3 regions of the Streptomyces sp. NBC_01283 genome follow, and region 2 is predicted to be linked to each of the others. Evidence: riboswitches for the same ligand, from Rfam matches in the RefSeq annotation. Region 2 holds a riboswitch; each other region holds the start of a gene.

Region 1 (6,136 bases), 5.7 Mb from region 2:
TCTCCCGGAGGGCGTCGGCGGTGACGCGGCCCTTCCAATAGCCCTCGACGGCCTTCTTCAGCTCCCGGTCGGGGCCCTGGCGGGGGTAGCCGTACACGGTGGCCCGTGCTGCCGCGGCTGCGGACTTCGCTGTCACGGAAATCTCCTTCGCGAGATGACTCCTGAGAATCCCGGGGACGGGACACGGACGCGAAGGGATGACGGACCGGGCGGACCGGACGCGCGCCACCGGCGCGGTGCTCCACCTGATCTGTACGCCGACCCGCCCACGAGGTCACCGGGATGTCCGCACATGAGGGATCACGTACGGGCAACGGGCAGGTCTTCGGACTCGCGGGCACACCTGCCGAGGCAGGTTCCTACTGACCGTCGCTTCCCGGGTCCGCGACGGACCCAGTGCGTATGACGGCGGTCGTTCCCACTCACCGCTGCGGGGCAGTCCCGGATTTCCACCGGGTTCCCTCTTGCGACGCGTCTGCCTGGCGGGCAGGGCGAACCAGCTGCACCCATCAGGCTAGAGGGTGGTCGGCGTCTTGGGCAGTACTGATCACATTCCGGACCGTGAGGTGAGACACGGAGCCACCCGGCGGTGGGGACACCGCCCGGAGGTCTTATTGCACATGGCTTGCAACTACACTTCCCACGCAGAAAGTCTGTGGGTGAAGGAGATGCCGGTGGCAGCGGGGCGCATTGTGCTGGGGATCGAGTCGTCCTGCGACGAGACCGGAGCGGGGATCGTCTCGCAGGGGCGGCTGCTCGCCCATGCGGTGGCGTCCAGCATGGACGAGCACGCCCGGTTCGGCGGCGTGGTTCCCGAGATCGCCGCACGAGCGCATCTGCACGCGTTCACCCCGGTCGTCCAAAACGCCCTCGACCAGGCGGACCTGAAGCTGTCCGACATCGGAGCGGTGGCGGTCACCACGGGTCCCGGCCTGTCCGGCGCGCTGCAGGTCGGCCTCGCGGGGGCGAAGACCCTCGCGTACGCGCTCGACGTCCCGTTGTACGGCGTGCACCACCTGGCCGGGCATGTCGCCGCCGACACGCTGGAGCACGGCCCGCTGCCCGATCCCTGCGTGGTCCTGATCGTCTCCGGCGGGCACACCTCGCTGCTGCTCGTCCGGGACCTGGCGCGCGATCCCATCGTGCACCTGGGGGACACCCTGGACGACGCGGCGGGCGAGTGCTTCGACAAGGCCGCCCGCGTCTTCGGCCTGCCCTACCCGGGCGGCCCCGCCATCGACCGCGCGGCCCGCAGCGGTGATCCGCGCGCGGTCGCCTTCCCGCGCCCGCTCACCGGACCGAAGGACGCCCCGTACGCCTTCTCCTTCTCCGGACTCAAGACCGCCGCCGCGCGCTGGGCCGAGGGGCACGCGGGGCGCGAGCTGCCGGTGGCCGACGGCGCGGCCTCGCTCCAGGAGGCCGTCGCGGACGTACTGACCCGCAAGGCGCTGGCCGCCTGCCGCGATCACGGCGTCCGCACCCTCGTCGTGGTCGGCGGTGTCGCCGCGAACTCGCGGGTGCGTGTGCTCGCCGAGGAGCGGTGCGCGGCCGAAGGTGTGCGGCTGCGCGTGCCCCCGATGACCCTGTGCACGGACAACGGTGCGATGATCGCCGCCGTCGGCGACCTGCTCGTACGGGCCGGGGCCGAGCCCGCCCCCTGGGACGTGTCGGTCGACCCGTCCGCCCCTCTGACGTACGCGGCCCTGCGGCCGGGGGCGGCCGCGGCGAGGGCCGCCTGATGGCGGCGGTCGTCCGGCTACTGCGGGGCCATCAACTCCTCGCGTACGGCGCCGCCTTGCGCACCGTCTACGCCGATGCCTTCCGTGTGCCGCCCTGGCACGAGGACGAGGAGAGGGTGGCGGAATTCATGGTCCGGCTCGGCGACGACGTACGCCGTCCCGGGTTCACCGCGGTGATCGCACTGGAGGGGACGGACGTCGTCGGCTTCACCACCGGGTGGACCACGCCCGAGCCCTTTCCCGCCGACCGCTGCTATCCGCAGGCGGCGGCCGGACTCGGCGCCGGGCGCGCCCGGTCGTGGCTGTGCGGGGCCCGTGAGATAGACGAACTCGCCGTGCACCCTGCGGCGCAGGGCACCGGAATCGGAGCCGCCCTGCTGGCGGCGATGGCCGAAGGCGCTCCCGACGACCGTGTCTGGCTGCTGACTTCGGTCCGGTCGGCGCAGGCCATGGGCTTCTACGAGCGCCAGGGCTGGACCCAGGCGACCCACCCCTCACCCGACGGCAAAGGCGTCGTCGTCTTCCTCGGGCCCCGCCACCCCGCCCGGACGCTCGCGGTGCTGCGCGGCGGGGAGGCGGCGGTCTCCCGCGAAACGTGGCCCGTTTCGGGTGTGCACGAGCCGATGCACAGGGGTTGATCAGGGGCGTACGCCCCTGGTCGTGTGCGCTCGCGCGTGCCACAGGTGGGGCGACCCCACAAGTTGTCAGGAAACTCGGATGCGCACTATGGTCACCACGCCTTGGTGCTCGGGAAATCCGGTGTGATGCCGGTGCGGCCCTCGCCACTGTGATCGGGAAGTCCGGCTCCAGCCCTCGCGGCAGCCACTGGGTGCACACGCACCCGGGAAGGCGGAGTCCGGTCGGTACGACCCGTCAGCCAGGAGACCGGCCAAGGCGCGTTGTCCATCCACGAGGTGCTGGAGAGGGTCTGCTTAGCCATGCACATTGCCGAGGGTTTCCTCCCACCGGCGCACGCGATCGCCTGGGGTGTAGCGTCCGCGCCGTTCGTCGTCCACGGAGTCCGCTCCCTGACCCGTGAGGTCAAGGAGCACCCTGAGAGCACGTTGCTCCTGGGCGCCTCCGGAGCCTTCACTTTTGTCCTTTCCGCACTGAAAATCCCTTCCGTCACGGGCAGTTGCTCGCACCCGACGGGCACCGGGCTCGGCGCGATCCTGTTCCGGCCGCCGATCATGACGGTGCTCGGCACCATCACACTGCTGTTCCAGGCCCTGCTGCTCGCCCACGGCGGACTCACCACACTCGGCGCCAACGTCTTCTCCATGGCGATCGTCGGGCCATGGGCCGGATACGCCGTCTACCGCCTCCTGAAGCGGTTCGACGCGCCGCTCATGGTCGCCGTGTTCTTCGGCGCGTTCGTCGCCGACCTGTCCACGTACTGCGTCACCAGCGTCCAGCTCGCCCTGGCCTTCCCGGACCCCAGCAGCGGATTCGTCGGCGCCCTGGGCAAGTTCGGCGGCATCTTCGCCGTCACGCAGATCCCCCTCGCGGTGAGCGAGGGACTGCTCACCGTGCTGGTGATGCGGCTGCTCGTGCAGTCGAGCAAGGGCGAGCTCACACGGCTCGGCGTCCTGCTGCAGGGGAAGAAGACGGACACGAAGACGGAGTCGGGGGCCAGCGCCTGATGAGCCGGAACGCGAAGATCAACACTCTGCTCCTCGTCATCGTCGCCGCGCTCGCCGTGCTGCCGTTGGCGCTCGGCCTCGGCGACGACAAGAAGGAGCCGTTCACCGGGTCCGACTCCCAGGCCGAGACCGCGATCACCGAGAACAAGCCGGACTATGAGCCGTGGTTCTCGCCGCTGTACGAACCCCCCTCCGGGGAGATCGAGTCGGCGCTCTTCGCGCTGCAGGCGGCGCTGGGCGCGGGCGTCCTCGCGTACTACTTCGGTCTGCGCAGGGGGCGCCGGCAGGGCGCGGAGATCGCGTCGGCGAAGGAAGCCCCCGCGAAGAGGACCGCAGAAGGAACCGCGGAAGGAACCGCGGAACGGACCGCCGACGTGGACAGCACCCGGACCACGACCGAGCAGGTCTGATCCCGCGTGCTGCCCATCGACGCGGCGGCGCACAGCAGTCGCTGGCGCCGCCGCCACCCCGTGGACAAAGCCGTGCTCGGGCTCGGCCTCACCGTCCTTGCCGTCTCCCTGCCGCCCTGGCCGGGCGCCGCCCTCGTGCTCGTCGCCGCGCTCGCCGTGCTGCTCGGACCGGCCGGTGTGCCGCCCCGAAAACTGTGGCGCGCCTACCGCGTGCCGCTCGGCTTCTGCGTCACCGGCGCCCTGACCCTCATCGTCCAACTCGGCGGGCCCGAAGGGTTCGTCACGCTCGCCGATGGCGGCCCCGCGCGAGCGGGCGGTCTGCTCCTGCGCACGTCGGCGGCCTCGCTGGGCGTCCTGCTTTTCGCCTTCACCACACCCATGTCGGACCTGCTGCCCCGCCTGGTGAAGGCGGGCGTGCCGGCACCCGTCGTCGACGTGGCCCTCGTCATGTACCGGATGAGCTTCCTGCTCCTGGACTCCATGAGCCGGATCCGGCAGGCGCAGGCCGCGCGGCTCGGCCACACCACCCGTGCCGCGACCTGGCGTTCCCTCGGCGGCCTCGGGGCCACCGCGTTCGTACGGGCCTTCGACCGGGCGACCCGGCTGCAGGCCGGGCTCGCCGGACGCGGGTACGACGGAACCCTGCGGGTGCTCGTGCCGGAGGCCCGGATCTCCCGGCGCTTCGTGACCGCGAGCGCGGTCCTTCTCACGGGCCTCGCGGCCCTCACCCTCGTACTGAAATGGCTTCTTCCATGAAGGCTTCCTCCCTGAGCGAGCCGCGCGCCTCCAGCGATCCGAGCGGGCCCCTGGTCGCTCTGCGCGCCGCTTCCTACGCGTACGAAGACGGGCCCACCGTGCTCAGCGGCCTGGACTTCGACGTCATCGAGGGGCGCGCCCTCGCGCTGCTCGGGCGCAACGGCAGCGGCAAGACCACCCTCATGCGGCTGCTGAGCGGCGGACTCCGGCCGGACCGGGGCGGATTGACCGTCGGGGGAGCCCCCGTGACGTACGACCGCAAGAGCCTCACCCGGCTGCGGACGACGGTTCAGCTGGTGGTCCAGGACCCGGACGACCAGTTGTTCGCCGCCTCGGTCGAACAGGACGTGTCCTTCGGGCCGCTGAACCTGGGGCTGCCGGACGGTGAGGTGCGGGCCCGGGTCGCCGAGGCGCTCGCCGCGCTCGACATCAGCGCCCTGGCGGACCGCCCCACGCATCTGCTCTCCTACGGCCAGCGGAAACGGACGGCCATCGCGGGCGCCGTGGCGATGCGGCCCCGCGTCCTGATCCTCGACGAGCCGACCGCAGGGCTCGACCCCGACGGCCAGGAACGCCTCCTGACCACCCTGCAAGGCCTGCGGGACGCGGGGACGACCGTGGTCATGGCCACCCATGACGTGGATCTGGCCCTGCGCTGGGCCGACGACGCTGCCCTGCTGACTCCCTCCGGAGTGCGTACGGGGCCGGTCGCGGAGATGCTCGCCCAGCGGGACCTCCTGGGCCAGGCGGGGCTCCGCCTGCCCTGGGGGATCGCGGTCACGGAGCTGCTCCGGACGAAGGGCCTGCTGACCGAAGCGGGCCCTGGGCCGCGCACCCCCGAGGAGTTGGCCGCCCTCACGACGGCCCCGGCGATTCCCGGAGCGTCAGGCGGCTGACCGGGGCGCGGGCCCGCGTCGTCCGCTCAGCCGAACCGCAGGATCCTCGGGGCGAAGGTGCCCTCGGGTCCGGCGGCGCGGCCGACCGACCACACCGTCTCCGTGCCCGGCACCGGCGCGAGCCGCTGCATCGAGGAGTCGCCCTCCCCGGGCACCGCCGGTTCGTCGTACGCGGCGAACGACTGCCCGTTCCAGGCAAGGAAATCCGGCCCGGGGACGAGCGGCGGACTGCTGCCCGGCGGGCCCCACTTCAGCGAGCGGGCCACCGAGACCCAGCCCAGCTTTCCGGAGCCGGCGGCCGACAGCGAGGAGATGTAGCCGAAGTCGGTGGGCATGGTCACCCGGCTCCACTCCGTCCCGTCCCAGCGCATGAGCAGCGGCGGGATCGGCTTGCCCGGCGGGCCGCCGACGAACCCGGCCGTGCCGCCCGCCCACACCTCCGTCGGTGAGACCGCCAGCACGCTGGCAACGGCCGCCCGCGGGAATCCGTCCACGACCGTCTGCTGCCATGCCTGCCCGTCCCAGTGCGACACGGTCGCGCCCGAGCCGCTGGAGCCGGCGGCCCAGACGTCGTCGGCCGCCACGATGTCCAGGCCGCTCACGTACCCCGGCGGCGCCGGAACGTCCTGCCACGCGCGCCGGTCCCAGCGCAGCAGCACCTGCACGCCGTCCCGCGAACCGATCAGCCAGGT
Region 2 (6,136 bases):
TTCACCCACATTGCCTACGTTCCACTTGCCACTGACGTCCAACAGAAGCCTGGGTAAATGGAACACATCACGCTTCTCCTCGGGATCGTGATCGTTACCGCTCTCGTGTTCGACTTCACGAACGGTTTCCACGACACAGCCAACGCGATGGCGACCACCATCTCGACTGGCGCTCTCAAGCCCAAGACGGCGGTGGCCATGTCCGCCGTGCTGAACCTCGTCGGCGCTTTCCTCTCCGTCGAAGTCGCCAAGACCATCTCCGGCGGCATCGTCAACGAGGACGGACTGAAGACAGAGGTGATCTTCGCGGCCCTGGTCGGCGCGATCCTCTGGAATCTGCTGACCTGGCTGGTGGGCCTGCCCTCCAGTTCCTCCCACGCACTCTTCGGCGGCCTCATCGGCGCCGCTGTCATGTCGATGGGCTGGTCGTCGATCAACGGCGGCACCGTCGTCACCAAGATCCTGATCCCCGCGATCGCCGCGCCCCTGGTGGCCGGCATCGCCGCGACGCTGGCCACGCGCCTGACGTACCGCATCGGGCGCAACACCGACACCAGGGCGACCGCCAAGGGCTACCGCACCGGTCAGATCGCCTCCGCCGGCCTCGTCTCGCTGGCGCACGGCACGAACGACGCGCAGAAGACCATGGGCATCATCACGCTCGCCCTGATCACCGGCGGCGTCCTGAACCCGGGTGCCAACCCCCCGATGTGGGTCATCGTCTCGGCCGGTGTCGCCATCGCGCTCGGCACGTACCTCGGCGGCTGGCGCATCATCCGCACCATGGGCAAGGGCCTCACGGACCTCGCGCCGCAGCAGGGCTTCGCCGCCCAGACCAGCGCCGCGACCGCGATCCTCGCCTCCTCGCACATCGGCTTCTCGCTCTCCACCACCCAGGTCTGCTCGGGCGCCGTGATGGGCGCGGGCCTCGGCCGCAAGGGCGGCGTGGTCCGCTGGTCCACGGCGACCCGGATGTTCGTCGCCTGGGGCCTCACCCTGCCGGCCGCCGGTCTGGTCGGCGCGGGCGCGGAGTTCCTCACCAAGCAGGGCCCCTGGGGCGTCGCGGCGACCGCCGCGCTGCTGGTGGCCGGCTCGGCCGTGATCTGGGTGCTGTCCCGGCGCAACGCCGTCGACCACACGAACGTCACGAACGACGAGCCCGGCGCTCTCGACGCCGAGCCCGCCGGTGTCGTGACCACCGCGATCGCCGCCGTCAGTCCGCCGCCCACCGGGTCGGCCGTGACCAGCACCGACGTCGACCTCGTCAAGACCACCATCCCGGCCCCGACCAGCACCGTGGCGGACCCCGCCCGGCCCGCAACGGTGTAAGGAAAAGTCAGCATGGACATCGACTGGGCAGCTCTCGGCTCCGTCTTCGGAGTCAGCCTCGCGGTGACGGTGGCCCTGGTGGGCCTGTTCACCCTCGGCATCGTCGGCCTCGCCAAGCGCGAGGCGGCGACGTCCGGCGCCCCCTCGGCCGCGGGCGGCACCGCCGCGGCGGCACGCACGGGCGCGTACGTGTGCTTCGCGCTCTGCGCGGCGGCAGTGGCGTACGGGATCTATCTGATCGTCGCCTGACGACGGCGGTTCTCAGTGGGGTGCGGGACGCTTCGGCGTCCCGCACCCCACTTTTGTCCGTGGGCTCGGCAAGGAGCCGTCAGAGGCCCGGCTGTGGGCCTCAGCACACTCTCCCGTCGCAGGTCAACGGCGAGTTGACGGGCCTTCGCGGGCCGTGGTGGACTGCCGGAGCCAATACGGCAGCAGGAGAGGAAGCCGGTGCGAATCCGGCGCGGTCCCGCCACTGTCATCGAGGAACTGACTCCTCGGAAGCCAGGAACTCTCGCCGCCGATCACGTCGAACCAGGGCGCGGACACCCTGAGTGAGGACATATCGCCATGCGCGGCCGCCCATTGCCGGACCAGTTCCCGAGCGTGAGCTCTCCTCTCGGCACAACGGCCGGCTGAACCGATGCGTGCCGATCGCGACTTCGCGTACGGCGCCGCCGCCGGCCTCCTCGGTGACCTGTTCCTCGGCGATCCCCGCCGCGGGCATCCGGTCGCCGCGTTCGGGCGGGCCGCCGCTGCCGTCGAGCGTGTGCTGTGGCGTGACCACCGCGGGTGGGGCGCCCTGCATGCCGTGGTGTGTGCCGGAGGTGCGGCCGGTGCCGCCGTCCTGGCCTCTTCTCTCGTACGTGACTCGCGCGCCGCATCCGTCGCGCTGACCGCCGCCACCACCTGGGCCGTGGTCGGCGGCACCTCGCTGGGGCGTGAGGCGCGGGCCGTCGGCGGCGCGCTGGCCGCCGGGGACATCGAGGTGGCGCGGGAGCGGCTGCCGCATCTGTGCGGCCGGGACCCGCAGGCGCTGGACGCCGACGGCATCGCGCGCGCCGTGGTCGAGTCCGTCGCCGAGAACACCTCCGACGCCGTGGTCGGGGCGCTCGTGTGGGGCGCCGTCGGCGGCGTTCCCGGGCTCGTCGCCTTCCGGGCCGTCAACACCCTCGACGCCATGGTCGGGCACAAATCCGCGAGGTACCGGCGCTACGGCTGGGCCTCCGCGCGGCTCGACGACGTACTGGGGTGGCCCGGGGCCCGGCTCACCGCCGTGCTCGCGGCTGCCGCCGGGGACGCGCCGCGGGGAGCCCTGCGCGCCTGGCGCGGCGATGCGGCGAAGCATCCGAGCCCCAACGCGGGGCCCGTCGAGGCCTCCTTCGCCGGGGCGTTGGGCGTACGGCTCGGGGGGACGCTCTCGTACGCGGGGCGTGTCGAGCACCGACCTGTCCTCAACGAGGCCGGGCGGGGCGTCGAGGTCGCCGACATCGAGCGGGCCGTGAAGCTGTCGCGGCGGGTCGGGCTGCTGGCCCTGGGCGTCGCCGCGGCCGTGAGCACACTACGGAAAGGCAGGGCCTCATGAGCGGTGGACTGCTCGTCGCCGGGACGACGTCCGACGCGGGGAAGAGCGTCGTCACCGCCGGGATCTGCCGGTGGCTGGCCCGCAAGGGGGTCTCCGTCGCGCCCTTCAAGGCGCAGAACATGTCCCTCAACTCCTTCGTCACGCGCGAGGGTGCCGAGATCGGGCGGGCCCAGGCCATGCAGGCGCAGGCCGCCCGGGTCGAGCCGAGCGCGCTGATGAACCCCGTGCTGCTCAAGCCGGGCAGCGACCGCAGCAGCCAGGTCGTCCTGATGGGCAAGCCCGTGGGCGAGATGAGCGCCAGGGGCTACCACGGAGGGCGGCAGGAAGCGCTGCTCTCCACCGTCGTGGGATGCCTGGAGGAACTTCGGGGCAGCTATGACGCCGTGATCTGTGAAGGCGCGGGCAGTCCCGCCGAGATCAATCTGCGGCGTACGGACATCGTGAACATGGGGATCGCGCGGGCCGCCCGCTTCCCCGTGGTCGTGGTGGGAGACATCGACCGCGGGGGCGTCTTCGCCTCCTTCTTCGGGACCACCGCGCTGCTGAGCGCCCAGGACCAGGAGCTGGTCGCCGGGTACCTCGTCAACAAGTTCCGGGGCGACGTCTCGCTGCTCGAACCGGGGCTCGACATGCTCCATGAGCTCACCGGGCGGCGGACGTTCGGTGTGCTGCCGTTCCAGCACGGCCTCGGCATCGACGAGGAGGACGGGCTCCGGGTGTCCCTGCGGGGCGCCGTGCGGGAGTCCGTGGTCGCTCCCCCGATCGGTGCGGACGTGCTGCGGGTCGCCGTCTGTGCCGTACCGCTGATGTCGAACTTCACGGACGTGGACGCGCTGGCCGCCGAACCGGGCGTCGTCGTGCGGTTCGTGGACCGGGCCGAGGAACTCGTCGACGCCGACCTGGTGATCGTCCCCGGCACGCGCGGGACCGTGCGTGCCCTGGAGTGGCTGCGCGAACGCGGCCTCGCGGACGCCATCGCCCGGCGTGCCGCCGAGGGGCGGCCCGTGCTCGGGATCTGCGGCGGCTTCCAGGTGCTCGGCGAGCACATCGAGGACGACGTCGAGTCGCGGGCGGGCGCCGTGGACGGGCTCGGACTGCTGCCCGTGCGCGTCCGGTTCGAGCGGGAGAAGACCCTCGCGCGGCCCGTCGGCGAGGCCCTCGGAGAACCCGTCGAGGGGTACGAGATCCATCACGGCGTCGCTCAGATCCTGGGCGGAGAGCCCTTCCTGGACGGCTGCCGTGTCGGCGAGGTGTGGGGCACGCACTGGCACGGCTCGCTGGAGAGCGACGCGTTCCGGCGGCGTTTCCTCACCGAGGTGGCCCGCGCCGCCGGGCGCCGATTCGTGCCCGCGCCCGACACCAGCTTCGGCGCACTGCGCGAGGAGCAGCTCGACCTGCTCGGCGACCTGATCGAAGGGCACGCGGACACGGACGCGCTGCTCAGCCTGATCGAGACCGGCGCACCCGCCGGTCTCCCCTTCATCGCACCGGGGGCACCCTCATGACCGTCCTGCTTCTGTCCACCGCCGACACGGACCTCCTTGCCGCCCGTGCCTCCGGCGCCCCCTACCGCATCGGCAACCCGACCCGGGTCGACGTGCAGGACGAGCTGCCCGCGCTGATCGAGGGCGCGGACGTCGCCGTCGTACGCCTGCTCGGCGGCAAGCGTGCCTGGGAGGACGGGCTCGCGGCGCTGAAGGCCGCCGGGATCCCGACGGTGCTGCTCGGCGGCGAGGCCGTGCCGGACGCGGAGCTGATGGCCGAGTCGACCGTGCACGCGGGGTCGGTGGCGGAAGCCCTGCGGTATCTCGTCGAGGGCGGCGCGGAGAACCTGCGTGAGCTGGTGCGGTTCCTCAAGGAGGACGTCCTCGCGGCGGGACCCGCGCGCTCCGGTGACGCCCATGAGCGGCAGAGCGCCGAGCCGAAGAAGATGCCCGAGTACGGGGTGCACGGCACGCGCCCGTTCGTCGAGGGCCGGCCGACCGTGGGGGTGCTCTTCTACCGGGCGCACCAGCTCTCCGGTAACACCGGCTTCGTCGACACGCTGTGCGAGGCGATCGAGGCGCGGGGCGCCAACGCCCTTGCCGTGTACTGCGGTTCGCTGCGCGGCGCGGACGCGGGACTGTACGAGATCCTGGGGCGGGCGGACTCCCTGGTCGCCACCGTCCTCGCGGCGGGCGGCACGCACGCCTCGGGCGCGAGCGCGGGCGGCGACGAGGAGGCCTGGGACATCGGCGCGCTCGCCGACCTGAACATCCCTGTCCTGCAAGGACTGTGCCTGACCTCCTCGCGCGCCACGTGGGACGCGTCGGACGCCGCGCTCTCCCCCATGGACGCGGCCATGCAGGTCGCCATCCCCGAGTTCGACGGCCGCATCATCACCGTTCCGTTCTCCTTCAAGGAGCAGGGCCCCGACGACGTACCGGTGTACGTCGCCGACCCCGAGCGCGCCGCCCGGGTCGCCGGAATCGCCCTGCGCCACGCCCAGTTGAAGCACAAGCCGAACGCGGAGAAGAAGCTCGCCCTGGTCTTCACCGCGTACCCGACCAAGCACTCGCGCGTCGGCAACGCCGTCGGCCTGGACACCCCCGCGTCGGCGGTGCGGGTGCTCGACTCGCTGCGCGATGCCGGGTACGTCGTCGAGGGCCACCCGGACAACGGCGACGAGCTCATCCACCGGCTCATCAACGCCGGTGGCCACGACGTCGAGTGGCTCACCGAGGAGCAGCTGGCCGCCGCCCCCGCGCGCGTGCCGCTCGCCGACTATCAGGCGTGGTTCGACACGCTGGCCCCCGAGCTGCGCGACGGCATGCTGGAGGCGTGGGGCGAGCCGCCCGGCAACCTGTACGTGGACGGCGACGACATCGTGCTCGCCTCCCTGCAGTTCGGGAACGTCGTCGTGATGATCCAGCCGCCGCGCGGCTTCGGCGAGAACCCGATCGCGATCTACCACGACCCCGACATGCCGCCCTCGCACCACTACATGGCGGCCTACCGCTGGCTTGAGATGTCCTTCGGCGCCGACGCCGTCGTCCACATGGGCAAGCACGGCACGATGGAGTGGCTGCCGGGCAAGGGCCTCGGCCTGAGCGGGGGCTGCGCCCCGGACGCGGTACTCGGCGAGCTGCCGCTGATCTACCCGTTCATCGTGAACGACCCGGGCGAGGGCACCCAGGCCAAGCGGCGCGGGCACGCCACGGTGGTGGACCACCTGGTGCCGCCGAT
Region 3 (6,136 bases), 3.7 Mb from region 2:
GGCCGCCGTCGCGATGGGGCGGCACGACCATGCGCCGGGCGATGGCGTTGGCGACCTCGGTGCCGTGCTCCTGGCGCACGATGTGCAGACAGGCGTCGATCCCGGCCGCGGTGCCCGCCGACGTGATGACCGGGCCCTCGTCGACGTACAGGACGTCGGGCTCGACCTCGGCGCGTGGATGGCGCACCGCGAGCTCCGTGGCATGCCGCCAGTGCACGGCGCAGCGGCGGCCCTCGAGCAGGCCCGCCGCGCCGAGCACGAAGACGCCGGAGCAGACCGAGAGGACGCGCGCCCCGCGGTCCACCGCGCGGCGCAGGGCGTCGAGCAGCTCCTCCGGGAAGTCGCGGTCCACGAACGACTGACCTGCCGGAACAGCGATGAGATCGGCCTCTTCGAGCCGGTCGAGGCCGTACGGGGTGGAGATCGTGAACCCGGCGTGGTTGCGCAGCGGCCCGCTCTCCGCGGCGACCACCGCGAAGTCGTACACGGGCAGGTCCTCGTCGCTGCGATCGAGGCCGAACACCTCGCAGACAACGCCGAGTTCGAAGGGATTCACGCCGTCGAGCAGCACGACGGCCACGTTCTTCAGAGCGCCGGTCCTCAGCATGCCTGCCAGTCTGCCGCAGGGTTGGCAGTAAGTCGATGCTGTGTGGCAGTCCTGCCACTGACGCTTCCGTCCGGCCCGCAGGACAGTGAGGACATGAACGCAATCACCGATTACGCGACCGTCCTGACCGTCCTCCTCCTGCTGGCCGCACCCTCGCTCGTCGGGTACGTCCACGACCGCCGGATCGACCGCGAGCTGCGCGAGGCGGAACGCGCCCCGCGCAGCCCGGAGGGGCAGGCGGCCCTAGAACTCGTCGTCGAAGGAGACCGAACCCTCGACCGCGACCTGGTAGGCCGAAGGACGCCGCTCGAAGAAGTTGGTCAGCTCCTGGACTCCCTGAAGCTCCATGAAGGAGAACGGGTTTGAGGAGCCGTAGACCGGCGCGAAGCCGAGCCGCTGGAGCCGCTGGTCGGCGACGCACTGCAGGTACTCACGCATCGAGTCGGTGTTCATGCCCGGCAGGCCCTCGCCGCACAGGTCGCGCGCGAACTGCAGCTCGGCCTCCACGGCTTCCTTGAGCATGTCCGTGACCTGCGTCTGCAGCGCGTCGTCGAAGAGCTCGGGCTCCTCCTTGCGGACGGTGTCGACGACGTCGAAGGCGAAGCTCATGTGCATCGTCTCGTCGCGGAACACCCAGTTGGTGCCGGTGGCCAGGCCGTGCAGCAGACCGCGCGAGCGGAACCAGTAGACGTACGCGAAGGCACCGTAGAAGAAGAGCCCCTCGATGCACGCGGCGAAGCAGATCAGGTTCAGCAGGAAGCGGCGCCGGTCGGCCTTCGACTCCAGGCGGTCCATCTTCTCGACGGAGTCCATCCACCGGAAGCAGAACTCGGCCTTCTCGCGGATGGAGGGGATCTCCTCCACCGCGTCGAAGGCCGCGGCGCGGTCCTCCGGGTCGGGGAGATAGGTGTCGAGCAGCGTCAGATAGAACTGGACGTGCACGGCCTCCTCGAAGAGCTGACGGCTCAAGTAGAGCCGCGCCTCGGGGGAGTTGATGTGCTTGTAGAGCGTGAGCACCAGGTTGTTGGAGACGATCGAGTCGCCGGTCGCGAAGAACGCGACAAGGCGGCCGATCATGTGCTGCTCGCCCGGCGAGAGCTTGGCGAGGTCGGCGACGTCCGAGTGGAGGTCGACCTCCTCGACGGTCCAGGTGTTCTTGATCGCGTCCCGGTAGCGCTCGTAGAAGTCCGGGTAGCGCATGGGACGCAGGGTCAGCTCGAAGCCCGGGTCCAGGAGGTTCTTGTCGGCGTTGGTGGGGGCGGCTTCCGGCGCGAAGCGCTGTCCATCGGGGGTGGTGGTCGGGTGACGGGTGGGCATTACTGGCAGGCCTCGCAGGACTCGGGGTTTTCCAGGGAGCAGGCGACAGCCTCTTCGGCGGTTGCCTGCGGGGGCACGGGGGCGGCGGCTTCGGTTTTGCCCGCCGCCGCGCGGGCGATCCGGGTAGCCGGGCGCGAACGCAGGTAGTACGTGGTCTTCAGACCCTGCTGCCAGGCGTACGCGTACATCGAGGAGAGCTTGCCGATGGTCGGCGTCTCCAGGAACAGGTTCAGGGACTGCGCCTGGTCCAGGAACGGCGTGCGCGCGGCGGCCATGTCGATCAGGCCGCGCTGCGGGATCTCCCACGCGGTGCGGTAGAGGTCGCGCACCTCGGCCGGGATCCAGCTGAAGCCCTGCACGGAGCCGTTGGCCTCGCGCAGCGCCTCGCGGGTCTGGGCGTCCCAGACGCCGAGCCGTTTCAGCTCCTGCACCAGGTAGGAGTTGACCTGGAGGAACTCACCGCTCAGCGTCTCGCGCTTGAAGAGGTTGGAGACCTGCGGCTCGATGCACTCGTAGACGCCCGCGATGGACGCGATGGTGGCGGTCGGCGCGATGGCGAGAAGCAGCGAGTTGCGCATGCCGGTCGCGGCGATACGTTCCCGCAGCGCGGCCCAGCGCTCCGGCCAGGTCAGCTCGACGCCGTAGTGGTCGGGGTGCAGGACGCCGCGCGCGGTGCGGGTCTTCTCCCAGGCGGGCAGCGGGCCATTGCGCTCCGCGAGGTCGGCGGACGCCTCGTACGCGGCGAGCATGATCCGCTCGGCGATGCGGGTGGAGAGGGCGCGCGCGGCGGGGGAGTCGAACGGCAGCTTCAGCTGGAAGAAGACGTCCTGCAGACCCATGGCGCCCAGGCCCACCGGACGCCACCTGGCGTTGGAGCGCCCGGCCTGCTCGGTCGGGTAGAAGTTGATGTCGACCACGCGGTCGAGGAAGGTGACGGCGGTGCGGACGGTCTCGTCGAGCCGCTGCCAGTCGATGTCACCGGCGTCCGTGTCCACGAACGCGCCGAGGTTCACCGAGCCCAGGTTGCAGACGGCCGTCTCCCCGTCGTCCGTCACCTCCAGGATCTCCGTGCAGAGGTTGGAGGAGTGGACCGTGTGGCCGGGCTCCGCCGTCTGGTTGGCGGTGCGGTTGGCGGCGTCCTTGAACGTCATCCAGCCGTTGCCGGTCTGCGCGAGGGTGCGCATCATGCGGCCGTACAGATCGCGGGCCGGAATGGTCTTGCGGGCGAGCCCGGCGGCCTCGGCCTTGCGGTAGGCGGCGTCGAACTCGTCGCCCCACAGGTCGACGAACTCGGGCACGTCGGCCGGCGAGAACAGCGACCAGTCCTGGTCGGCGGCGACCCGGCGCATGAACTCGTCCGGGATCCAGTGCGCGAGGTTGAGGTTGTGCGTGCGCCGCTGGTCCTCACCCGTGTTGTCGCGCAGCTCCAGGAACTCCTCGATGTCGGAGTGCCAGGTCTCCAGGTAGACCGCGGCGGCGCCCTTGCGCCGCCCGCCCTGGTTCACGGCGGCGACGGAGGCGTCCAGCGTCTTCAGGAACGGCACGATGCCGTTGGAGTGGCCGTTCGTGCCGCGGATCAGCGAACCGCGGGCGCGGACGCGGGAGTACGAGAGGCCGATGCCGCCCGCGTGCTTGGAGAGGCGCGCGACCTGGTGGTAGCGGTCGTAGATGGAGTCCAGCTCGTCCAGCGGCGAGTCGAGGAGGTAGCAGGAGGACATCTGCGGGTGCCGGGTGCCGGAGTTGAAGAGTGTCGGCGAGGACGGCAGGTAGTCCAGGCGGCTCATCAGGCGGTACAGGGAGGCGACCTCGTCCAGGGCGCGGACGCTGCCGTCCTCGGCGAGGCCGCTCGCGACGCGCAGCATGAAGTGCTGCGGGGTCTCGATGACGTGCCGGGTGATCGGGTGCCGGAGCAGATAGCGGCTGTGCAGGGTGCGCAGGCCGAAGTAGCCGAACCGGAAGTCGGCGCCGTCCTCCAGGGCGGCCTCCACGAGACCGTCGAGGCGCTCCGCGTGGTCGGTGACGAACGCGGCGGTGCGGTCCGCGATCAGGCCCTCGCGGTGACCCACGGCGACCGAATCGGAGAAGGAGCGCACGCCCTGCGACGCCGCCTCGTCACGGATGCTGAGACTGAGCAGCCTGGCCGCGAGCTGCGAATACGTCGGGTCCTCGGAGATGAGCCCCGCGGCCGCCTCGGTCGCCAGCTCCCGCAGCTCAGCCAGGTCCGCGCGGGCCGAGCGGCCGCGGAGCGCGGCGGCGGCGACTCTGCCGGGGTCGGCGTCGGGGAGGTCGGCGGTGAGGTCGGTCAGGGTACGCAGCAGCGCGGTTCCTGGGCCGTCGGCGGTCTGCTGACCGTCGGTGGTCTGCGCTGACGCAGGTTCGGCTGGCGCGATGGTCACGTGGAGCACTCCCTCGCTCGGCTCTGGGCCCGCGGAGGGATGAGTGACACACGGGCGCCCGCCCCTGGGCAGGGCTGCGCTCCGCGTCCACCAGCCCATTCCACGAGGCCCGGACGACGTTGGCACCCGGACCGGTCGGAACGGGCGCGCTGCCGACAGGTCTTCGGACTTGAGAGCACGACAAATGCGTACTCGTACACCGTTGCGGGACAGTTCCGGACTTGCACCGGATTCCCCTGCGGCGACAGCGAGCACGAGCATACATCTTGTGCTGGCCCTGGGCGGCAGCCCCACATCTTGTGTCGGAGCGGCTGTCCCCTCCGGTCCTCTAGGGTGGCGGCCGAACTGAAGGCCGAACAGGGGGCGGTGCCGTGCGAGGGCTGGGTGCGGGTTGTGCGGCCGTACTGCTGCTGGCGCTCACCGGGTGCGGGGACGGCGGTCGGGCGACGACGGCGGAGCACACACGGACCCCGAAGCCGACCACGGCCGCCGGTGTCGACGGCGAAGCCGACCCCCGCAAGCTCTTCACGGACGCCGAGCTGAAGGCCGCCCTGCTGCCCGCGAAGGCGGTCGGGGTGCGGGCCGACACGCTCAACGCCACCACGGGGCTCTACAACCAGCATTACGGAGGCGGTGACTGGGGCACCTGTGCTCCCGGCGCGAAGGCGAGCAGGGAACTGTTCTCCCTGCGCGGAGCCAGTGCCGGCCACACCATCCGCCCCTTCCCCGGGGCGATGGCCGACGAGGGCGACCCCGTCGTCTCCCAGAGTCTGGTCTCGATGCGGGCCGGGCGGGCAGGGCGTCACGTCGAACTGCGCCGGCAGCTCCACCAGGCGTGCCCCAGTGTCACCGTCGACACCGACGCGGCCCCGGTGGTGGAGCACCACACGGCCGAGAAGCTGCCCGGTCTCGGCGACGAGGCGATCCTGGAGACCACGAGGACCGAGGGCGACGACGAACACGACGGCGAAACCCCGTACTACAAGGTCGAGGTGCGGGTCGGCGGCGTGCTCGTGCTCGTGGACGCGGGCCCCCACAAGGATCTGGCGATCTCCTCGGCGGCCAAGGCCGCGGCACGGGTCCGGACGGAGCTCTACAAGGCCCCATGAGGGCGCACGCACGGCAACGGGCCGCCGGATTGCTCCGGCGGCCCGTGTCACACACGTACGAGGAACCTCAGTGCCCGCCCGGCGCTCCCGCCGTGGCCGGCGGCAGCTCCTCCACGACACCCGGGTCGCCCGCGTCCGCCGTGTAGTCCCCGGGAGACGTCTCGTCGATGCCGTCAGGGGCCTTCATGGCGCGCAGGACGAAGGTCATGACCACGGTGACCACCACGTTCAGGACGAACGCCGTGAGGCCGATGTAGCCGATCTCGCCGATGCCGGGGATCTCGTCGGACGAGCCGCCGAAGTGCTTCTGCGTCGGTGACGCGACACCGTACGCGGCGACCGTTCCGTAGATCATGCCGATCGCCCAGCCGGCGAGCAGCGCCCAGCGGTGGAACCACCGCGTGAACAGGCCGCCGACCAGCGCGGGCATCGTCTGCAGGATCCAGATGCCGCCCAGGAGCTGGAAGTTGATCGCGACCGTCTTGTCCATGGTGAGGACGAAGGCGAGCGCGCCGACCTTCACCAGGAGCGAGACCAGCTTGGAGATCTTCATCTCCTGCTGCGGAGTCGCGTCCGGCTTGAGGAAGTCCTTGTAGATGTTCCTCGTGAAGAGATTCGCGGCCGCGATCGACATGATGGCCGCCGGCACGAGCGCGCCGATGCCGATCGCCGCGAACGCGACGCCCGTGAACCAGTCGGGGAACATG

The links. A riboswitch is a leader RNA that binds a small molecule or an ion and turns the genes downstream of it on or off. The one in region 2 is predicted to bind cobalamin.
Region 1: another riboswitch for cobalamin. It lies ahead of OG302_RS06205 (energy-coupling factor ABC transporter permease); the one in region 2 lies ahead of OG302_RS31835 (cobalamin biosynthesis protein).
Region 3: another riboswitch for cobalamin. It lies ahead of OG302_RS15230 (ribonucleoside-diphosphate reductase subunit alpha); the one in region 2 lies ahead of OG302_RS31835 (cobalamin biosynthesis protein).

What each region holds. Positions count from the first base shown of each region.
Region 1 covers NZ_CP108430.1:1,305,199-1,311,334, reverse strand. The annotation lists gene metE (5-methyltetrahydropteroyltriglutamate--homocysteine S-methyltransferase) at 1-136, opposite strand, end outside; cobalamin riboswitch at 299-516, opposite strand; gene tsaD (tRNA (adenosine(37)-N6)-threonylcarbamoyltransferase complex transferase subunit TsaD) at 669-1,739, shown strand; gene OG302_RS06210 (GNAT family N-acetyltransferase) at 1,739-2,377, shown strand; cobalamin riboswitch at 2,450-2,648, shown strand; gene OG302_RS06205 (energy-coupling factor ABC transporter permease) at 2,678-3,382, shown strand; gene OG302_RS06200 (energy-coupling factor ABC transporter substrate-binding protein) at 3,382-3,792, shown strand; gene cbiQ (cobalt ECF transporter T component CbiQ) at 3,799-4,548, shown strand; gene OG302_RS06190 (energy-coupling factor ABC transporter ATP-binding protein) at 4,545-5,444, shown strand; gene OG302_RS06185 (hypothetical protein) at 5,471-6,136, opposite strand, start outside.
Region 2 covers NZ_CP108430.1:7,027,858-7,033,993, reverse strand. The annotation lists gene OG302_RS31845 (anion permease) at 58-1,329, shown strand; gene OG302_RS31840 (hypothetical protein) at 1,342-1,578, shown strand; cobalamin riboswitch at 1,719-1,861, shown strand; gene OG302_RS31835 (cobalamin biosynthesis protein) at 1,970-2,911, shown strand; gene OG302_RS31830 (cobyric acid synthase) at 2,908-4,416, shown strand; gene cobN (cobaltochelatase subunit CobN) at 4,413-6,136, shown strand, end outside.
Region 3 covers NZ_CP108430.1:3,371,981-3,378,116, reverse strand. The annotation lists gene OG302_RS15240 (helix-turn-helix domain-containing protein) at 1-607, opposite strand, end outside; gene OG302_RS15235 (ribonucleotide-diphosphate reductase subunit beta) at 851-1,807, opposite strand; gene OG302_RS15230 (ribonucleoside-diphosphate reductase subunit alpha) at 1,924-4,320, opposite strand; cobalamin riboswitch at 4,457-4,594, opposite strand; gene OG302_RS15225 (hypothetical protein) at 4,692-5,429, shown strand; gene mctP (monocarboxylate uptake permease MctP) at 5,497-6,136, opposite strand, start outside.